2 regions of the Rhizobium sp. CAU 1783 genome follow, and region 2 is predicted to be linked to the other one. Evidence: predicted binding sites of a transcription regulator. Region 2 holds the regulator's gene; the other holds the start of a gene.
The links. Region 2 encodes PhoB, which activates phosphate uptake and scavenging genes when phosphate is short. Its sites were predicted from a motif close to TGTCATNNANCTGTCAT; they were not measured.
Positions count from the first base shown of each region.

Region 1: a site for PhoB is predicted at 1,973-1,989, ahead of ACX93L_RS09970 (DUF47 domain-containing protein). Genes of this name have one in related genera too.

Region 1 covers NZ_JBTOLM010000002.1:649,970-654,179, reverse strand. Annotated here, with positions in the region: gene ACX93L_RS09980 (GFA family protein) at 1-222, opposite strand, end outside; gene ACX93L_RS09975 (inorganic phosphate transporter) at 301-1,305, opposite strand; gene ACX93L_RS09970 (DUF47 domain-containing protein) at 1,305-1,949, opposite strand; gene ACX93L_RS09965 (NUDIX hydrolase) at 2,090-2,593, shown strand; gene ACX93L_RS09960 (DUF2778 domain-containing protein) at 2,660-4,000, opposite strand; gene ACX93L_RS09955 (SDR family oxidoreductase) at 4,206-4,210, opposite strand, start outside.
Region 2 covers NZ_JBTOLM010000002.1:502,368-506,577, reverse strand. Annotated here, with positions in the region: gene ACX93L_RS09220 (acetylornithine transaminase) at 1-253, opposite strand, end outside; gene ACX93L_RS09215 (GcrA family cell cycle regulator) at 684-1,226, shown strand; gene phoB (phosphate regulon transcriptional regulator PhoB) at 1,310-1,993, opposite strand; gene phoU (phosphate signaling complex protein PhoU) at 2,024-2,737, opposite strand; gene pstB (phosphate ABC transporter ATP-binding protein PstB) at 2,784-3,599, opposite strand; gene pstA (phosphate ABC transporter permease PstA) at 3,612-4,210, opposite strand, start outside.

The sequences.
Region 1 (4,210 bases), 150 kb from region 2:
GTGCCGGGCCGTACCTGTGTTGAACTGATAGAGCGTCAGGTTCTCTTCGCCCTGGACGAACTCGATATCCGAGAGAGGAGCCGAAACGGCGATCGCCCCGCGCATCCTGCAGTAGGAGCATGAGCAACGGCGGATCGTGTTAAATTCGTCCGTGAGGCGAACACGGAACCGAACCGTCCCGCAATGGCAGGCTGCCTGATGCTGAATTCTTTCGTCGCTCACAGTCACCACCTCGCTCTTGTCCGCAAGGAAGAAATAGCGAAGCCCGACGCCGGCGGCAATGGCGCCGCCGGCCTTGTTTCAACCGAAGAGCGAGCAGGCGAAGAAGGTCAGCGCCGAGATGATGGCCGCGGCCGGAAGTGTCACGACCCAGGCGATCACGATGTTGCCAGCGAGCCCCCAGCGGACCGCTGAGACCCGGCGAGCCGCCCCGACGCCGACAATTGCACCGGTGATGGTGTGGGTGGTCGAAACCGGGATGCCGAGCCAGGTGGCGCCGAACAGGGTCAACGCGCCGCCGGTTTCCGCACAAAAGCCCTGCATCGGGTTGAGGCGGGTGATCTTCGATCCCATCGTGTGGACGATGCGCCAGCCGCCGAACAGCGTACCGAGTGCCATGGCCGACTGGCAGCTGATCACCACCCAGAAGGGCACGTAGAAGTCCGAGCCGAGATAGCCTTGGGAAAACAGAAGAACGGCGATGATGCCCATGGTCTTCTGCGCGTCGTTGCCGCCATGGCCGAGCGAATAGAGCGAGGCGGAGACGAACTGCATGACCCGGAAGGTGCGGTCGACAGCAAACGGCGTCTGCCGGACGAAGAGCCAGGAAACGATCAGCACCAGAACGAGCGCCAGCAGGAAGCCAATCATCGGCGACATGAAGATCGCACCGACGGTCTTGAGGAGGCCGGACAGAACCAGTGCGTCGCCGCCACTCTTGGCAAGCCCCGCGCCGACGAGACCACCGACGAGCGCATGCGACGAACTTGAGGGAATACCGAAGATCCAGGTGATGATGTTCCAGGAAATAGCGCCCGTCAGGGCGGCAAAGATCACCTGCGGCGACACGATCGCTGGATCGATGATCCCCTTGCCGAGGGTTTCGGCGACATGCAGGCCGAAGAACAGGAAGGCGATAAAATTGAAGAAGGCCGCCCAGGCCACCGCATATTGGGGCCGCAAGACGCGGGTCGAGACGATCGTCGCGATCGAGTTCGCCGCGTCATGAAGGCCATTCAGGAAGTCGAAGAAGAGCGCGACGCCGATCAGGGCGACGAGCAGCGGCAGTGCAAGGGTGGCGTCCATCAGACGTTCTCGATCACGATGCCGCTGATTTCATTGGCGACGTCCTCGAACCGGTCGACCACCTTTTCCAGTTCGCCGTAGATCTCGCTGCCGATGATGTAAGCCATCGGGTCGGTCGCACCGTAGCGCTTGTAGAGATCCTTCAGGCCCTTCTCGTAGAACTCGTCCGAGCGACCCTCGACACGCATGACTTCCTCGGCGATCTCGGTCAGCCGATGGGCATTGGCGCCGATCTTGTTGAGCAGCGGGATCGCCTCGGAAATCAGGCGGGCGCATTCGGCGATCATGACACCGATCTCGCGCATGCCCGGCTCGAAGCTGGTCTGCTCATAGAGGCGAATGGTCTTGACGGTCTTATGCATCATGTCGATCGCATCGTCGAGCGACTGGATCAGATCCTTGATGTCGCCGCGGTCGAAGGGAGTTATGAAGCTGCGGCGCACCGCCTGAAGGACGTCGCGCGTGATGTCGTCGGCCTCATCCTCGAGGGCGATGATGCGCTGGCAATGGGCCTCAAGGTCGCCCTCGCCGGCCAGCAACGACTTCATCGCATTGGCGGCGCCGACGACGGTCGCGGTGTGGCGTTCGAAGAGGAGAAAAAACCCATCTTCGCGCGGGAGAAGCTTCTTGAACAGGGAAATCATGCACTCATATCCAGTCGTGGCATTGTCATAAAACTGTCATAAATGAAATCCGGATGCTGCAAAAGCGGGAAGTCGTCGATTATCCTGCAGAGATGCAACACTCGCCGACCGATTTGCGGCACACGAATTCCGGGGCGACCTTGGCCAAGAAAAAGACCCTTCTGCAAAAGCTCGCCGGCACCGGGCCCTCGCTCTTCTCAAACCAATGGCTGGAACAGTATGCGGCGATCTGCTTTCGGCCGGGGGACAGGCCGGGCGACTACGAGGTGATGCTGATCACCGCCCGCGGGTCCGGGCGCTGGGTGTTGCCGAAGGGCGGACCGATGAAAGACCGAACCCCGCGCCAGGTCGCGGCCCAGGAAGCGTTCGAGGAAGCCGGCGTCAAGGGCAAGGTCGGCAAGGCCCCGCTCGGACGTTATTGCTACGTCAAGCGGCTCGAAACCGGTGAAAGCGCGCCCTGCATCGTCGAGGTTTTTTCACTGGAGCTCGGCGAGACGGTCTCCTCGTTCAAGGAGTTGGGACAGAGAGAGATCCGCTGGGTCAAGCTTTGCGAGGCTGGACGGTTGGTGGAAGAACCCGAATTGCGCGGAATCTTTCTCGCACTCGACGATCGATTGAAGAGCCGCGACGACAAGGCCAGGTGAGACACCGGCATGAAAAAGCCGACCAGTGAGGCTGGTCGGCTTTCGTTGATCTGGTCCTGACGACCGTCACATCATCGCGACATATTTCGGCAGTTCGGCCATCCGCGGAACGACGATCAGCGTCTTGACCTGGCCACGCTTGAAGGCGTTGAGGAAGCGATTGTAGTCCTCGAACACCACGCAGCCAGAGCTGTCACCCCGCTTGCGCAGCAGGTAGGTGTGGGTCAGGAAGCCGTCGCGGCCGTACATCTTGCTGTCGCCGACCGGGGTCATGCGGATCGCCTCGATACCGTGAAAGCGGCTTTCACGCATGCGCAGATTGTAGACGTTCGGCGGGGTCGGGCCGCGATTCTTGACATGGACGAACTTGGGATTGTCGCGCATATGGGCGCGGCCGGAATGGGCCTCGAGCTTCTCGCCGTTCGGCATGTGCACAACGCCGGCAGAAATGTCGTAGACGGCGACGCCGCGGCCGGGAAGCTTAGGCTTGCGACCGAAGAGCGAGGGACGCTCCTCGTCGGTGTCGCTCAGCATCGGGTTTTCGGGCTTGGCATAGGCCAGCATGTTGGACGGTGGCTTCCTCGCCTTGTCCTTCGTGGCGGTTGCATCGGGCTTTTCCGTCAGGCGGGCCGGCGCGTTTGGGCGAGAGGACGGAAGCGGGCCGTCGTCCGGCAGGGCATCGTGATCGTTTTCGGCCGGTTCGGACAGAAGTTCGACGAACGGTTCCTCGCGCGGATCGGCTCCAAGCGGCACGGCTTCGCTCGCCGGGATGGGCGCAGCATAGGCGAGCGCCGCCGGACTGCCCATCGCAGGGTTCGCAGCGGCAAGCTTTTCCGCCGGCGAAATCGCAGTCGGGTTGATCGATGCCGTCTGAACAGTGGCGTCCGGCGCGGCCAGCGTGTTGTCGTCTTCGGACACAAGTCCGGCGATCGCCTTGGCGTTGCGTTCCGCGACCGCAACGGCGAGCGCCTGGCGCAGCATCTCGCGGGCCTTCGGATCGCTGGTCGCCTCTGCCCGCATTTCGAGCATACGGCCGGATTTGTCGACCGGGGCAAGCGCCATCGAGGCCGGCAGCATCAGCAGGCCGATTTCCTCGGTCGCGGCGATGGCGTCGGCGACGCGCATGCGTGCGAGTTCGGCCGCCTGGCCGGCGTCATGGCGGTCACCGCGCTTCAGCGCCTTGCCGGCATCGAGCGGCTTGTCGACCAGTGCGAGAGACGGCGAAGCCGGCTTCGGCTCCGACGTCAGCACCTGGATGGTGGCAATGGAGGCCGTCACCCAAAGGATACCGGCAAGCCCGACGCCGATGGCGACGGGCACTGTGAAGACCTTGCGGCCATTCCTGGATCGGGATGAGGGAGCAGCGGACGCTTTTCCCTTGGTCACTGTCTCGGTCGAGAACGCCATACTCTCACTCGCTACCAGAGGCCTCTCGGCCCGGCGGGTTTCATCGCCGCGGCCCTACACATCCGGTGAGACAAGGAGGTCTTCACTCAGGACCTCCTTTTATCCGGACATCCTAAAAATGAAGAATCTTGGTAACCAAGAGGTTTACGCCGCGTTGATTCTTTTATCCCTGGCAGAAATGGCAAGAACAAGGCAAAAACTGACATCAAA
Region 2 (4,210 bases):
CGGTCAGGCGGCGGCCGAGCGTCTCCTGGCCCGGCACGTCGTAGAGATTGGACAGGTGCCAGACTTTGCCGGCCTGTGCCGTCAACGCCTCGATCAGATGCGGATGCGCGTGGCCAAGAGAATTCACCGCGACGCCGGCGGCAAAATCCAGATAGCGCTCGCCATTCTCAGTGAAGAGCCAGACACCCTCGCCTCGCTCGAACCGCAAGGGTGCGCGCATGTAGGTCTGGTAGAGTGGCGAGGCTTCAGCCATGGCGGAAACACTCCTTCTGGAGAGCGTGACGGAACGGGGCGACTTCGACTTTCCAAACAGGGTCCGAAAAATCAAAAATGCCGCCTTGCGGCGGCGGGTCGCACTATCATCATTTCAGCCTTGCCTGTCAACGAAACAGCGCAGTGCAGCGGAATTTTCGGGTACGCGGAAGTCGCAACGACGGGACTTGAGGAGCCCGGTCGAGATCAACACGGGCAGGTAGCAAGTTGGGGAAAACTTTAAAATCGATTCCCGATGATTCGCCCGACTCTTGTCAGCGAGTCAGCCCGGCACTAGGTTAATAATCAATAAATTGATTGCATGCGGCGGAAATAGTCACCGACAGTATCGAGGCAAGTTTGTTTCGGATTCATCCGAAGCAACGGTGAGCGATTCTGCCATCACACAGCGCGAGCGGCGGAGATATAGCATGAACTGGACTGATGAGCGAGTTGAAAAACTCAAGCGCCTTTGGTCGGAAGGCTTGAGCGCAAGCCAGATCGCAGCACAACTGGGCGGCGTGAGCCGAAACGCCGTGATCGGCAAGGTGCATCGCCTCAACCTCCCGGGCCGTGCGAAGGCCGGCGGCAGCACGACCACGGTTCGCGCAGCAAAGCGTCCGGCGGGAGCGCAGCGCACCCCGAACTACACCGCCCGCAACACCACGACGACCCGCACGGTCACCCGTGCCGCCGGCGCGAACCTGCTCAAGGAAGAGATCGAGATCGACGGCCTGGAGGAGATCCAAATCTCGCGCTCCACCAACGTCGTGCTGCCGATTTCCCGCAAGCTCGCCCTGACTGAACTTACCGAACGCACCTGCAAGTGGCCGATCGGCGATCCGATGAAGGACGACTTCCACTTCTGCGGCTGCGAGTCCGCCGACACGTCGCCCTACTGCAACTACCACGCCAAGCTCGCATACCAGCCGGTGGGTGAGCGTCGCCGGGCGGCCGCAGCGGCAGCCCGCTGAAGGCGCCCGACACACGCCAAGACAAACGAAAAACGGGCCTTACGGCCCGTTTTTTTATTCTGTTGTCAAGAGGTTGACGGAAGCTAGGCTTCCATCGAATAGCCCGCGCCGCGCACGGTGCGGATGACATCCTGCATGTTGGAGAAGTTCAGCGCCTTGCGCAGCCGACCGACATGCACGTCGACGGTCCGTTCGTCGACATAAATGTCATGGCCCCAGACACCATCAAGCAGCTGCGAGCGCGAGAAGACGCGGCCCGGCGACGCCATCAGGAACTCGAGCAGGCGGAACTCGGTCGGACCGAGGCGCACTTCGCGGCTCTTGCGGTGTACGCGATGGGTCTCGCGGTCCAGCTCGATGTCTCCACAGCGCAGGACGCTCGAGAGCACCTCCGGACGCGCCCGGCGCAGCATCGCCTTCACGCGCGCCATCAGTTCCGGCGTGGAGAACGGCTTGACGACATAGTCGTCGGCGCCGGTCGCAAGGCCGCGAACGCGCTCGCTTTCCTCACCGCGTGCCGTCAGCATGATGATCGGCAGGCGCTCGGTCTCCGGGCGCATGCGCAGCCGGCGGCAAAGCTCGATGCCGGAGACGCCCGGCAGCATCCAGTCGAGGATCAGGAGATCCGGGACGCGTTCCTGCAGGCGCAGTTCGGCCTCGTCTCCGCGCAGGATCGTCTCGACCTCGTAGCCTTCCGCTTCAAGATTGTAGCGCAGAAGCACGCTCAGCGCTTCCTCGTCCTCGACGACAGCTATTTTCGGCAGCATCGGTTTCGATAACCTCTCGAATGCGATCGATTATTCGGTGACGGCGCCAACAGTGGCGGTCAGATCTTCCTTCGGTCGCTCACCTTCCGGCTGGGCGCCCGTCGTCATGTAGTAGATCGTCTCCGCGATGTTGGTCGCGTGGTCGCCGATGCGCTCGATGTTCTTGGCGCAGAAGAGAAGATGGGTGCAGCTGGTGATGTTGCGCGGATCTTCCATCATGTAGGTCAAGAGCTCGCGGAAGAGCGAGGTGTACATGGCGTCGATTTCCTCGTCGCGATCACGGATCGACTTGGCCTTTTCGGCCGAGCGCGAGGTGTACACGTCTAGTACTTCCTTGAGCTGGACCAGAGCGAGCTCGCTCAGGTGCTCGATGCCGCGGGCGAGCTTGCGGGGAACGCCGGTCGCCTGCACGGCCATGACGCGCTTGGCATTGCTCTTGCCGAGGTCGCCGACGCGCTCCAGGTCGTTGGCGATACGCAGTGCACCGATGATTTCGCGAAGGTCGGCCGCGACGGGCTGGCGGCGGGCGATGGTGATGATGGCCTTGTCGCCGATCTCACGCTCGGCGGCATCCATGATCACGTCGTCGGAGATGACCTTCTGGGCGAGTGCACCGTCGGAATTCACCAGCGCGCGCACGCTGTCGCCGACCATCTGCTCGGCAAGACCGCCCATCTCGGAGATGCGGCGCATCAGATATTTCAGTTCCTCGTCATAGGCCGAGTAGATATGCGATGAAGACATGTTCGTTTATCCCTGAATTGAAAGAGCGATCACAGCGCGGCGGACATCAGCCGAAGCGGCCCATGATGTAGTCCTGCGTACGCTGATCGTCCGGATTGGTGAACATCTTGTCCGTGTCGTTTTCTTCGACGAGCAGACCAAGATGGAACATCGCGGTACGCTGGGAAACACGCGCCGCCTGCTGCATCGAGTGGGTCACGATGACGATGGTGAAGTTCGAACGAAGCTCGTGGATCAGTTCCTCGACCTTGGCGGTCGCGATCGGGTCAAGCGCCGAGCACGGCTCGTCCATGAGAATGACTTCCGGGCTGACGGCGACGGCACGGGCAATGCACAGGCGCTGCTGCTGGCCGCCGGAGAGGCCGGTGCCGGATTCCTGCAGACGGTCCTTTACCTCATTCCACAGACCGGCCTTCTGGAGGCTCGTCTCGACCACCTGGTCGAGTTCGGCCTTGGTGCGAGCCAGACCGTGAATGCGCGGACCGTAGGCGATGTTCTCGTAGATCGACTTCGGGAACGGGTTCGGCTTTTGGAAGACCATGCCGACGCGGGCGCGCAGTTCAACGACGTCGATCGACGGATCGTAGATGTCCATCTCGTCGAGCGTGATCTTTCCGGTGACGCGGCAGCCGTCGATCGTGTCGTTCATGCGGTTCAGCGTCCGCAGGAAGGTCGACTTGCCGCAACCGGACGGCCCGATCAGGGCGGTCACGGTATGCTCCTGAACGTTCAGGTTCACATCGAAAAGGGCGCGCTTCTCGCCGTAGTAAACGGAGACGTCCTTGCCGATCATCTTGTACTTGGATTCGGTCATTTTCTGATCCAGCGCCTTTTCAACTGCTGCTTCCGACATCATGTTCATGTCTAACTCCCTCTACCAGCGCCGTTCGAAGCGTCGCCGCAACAGAATTGCACCCACGTTCATCACCAGAAGGAACAGGAGCAGAATGATGATCGCTCCGGAGGTTCGCTCGACGAAAGCTCGCTCGGCCTCGTTCGCCCACTGGTAGATCTGAACCGGCAGGGCGGTCGACGGATCGAGCGGCGTGCCCGGATAGTCGGCGACGAACGCCACCATGCCAATGAGCAGCAGCGGAGCGGTCTCGCCGAGGGCGTGTGCCAGGCCGATGATCGTGCCCGTCAGGATGCCCGGCATGGCGAGCGGCAGGACGTGATGGAACACGGTCTGCATCTTCGATGCGCCGAGGCCAAGCGCTGCGGCCCGGATCGACGGCGGCACGGCCTTGAGGGCTGCGCGCGTCGCGATGATGATGGTCGGCAGCGTCATCAGGGTCAGAACCAGGCCACCGACGACCGAGGCCGAGCGCGGCAGGCCGGCGAAGTTGATGAACACCGCGAGGCCGAGCAGACCGAAGACGATCGACGGAACGGCGGCAAGATTGTTGATGTTCACTTCGATCAGGTCGGTGAAGCGGTTCTTCGGGGCGAATTCCTCAAGATAGATCGAGGCCG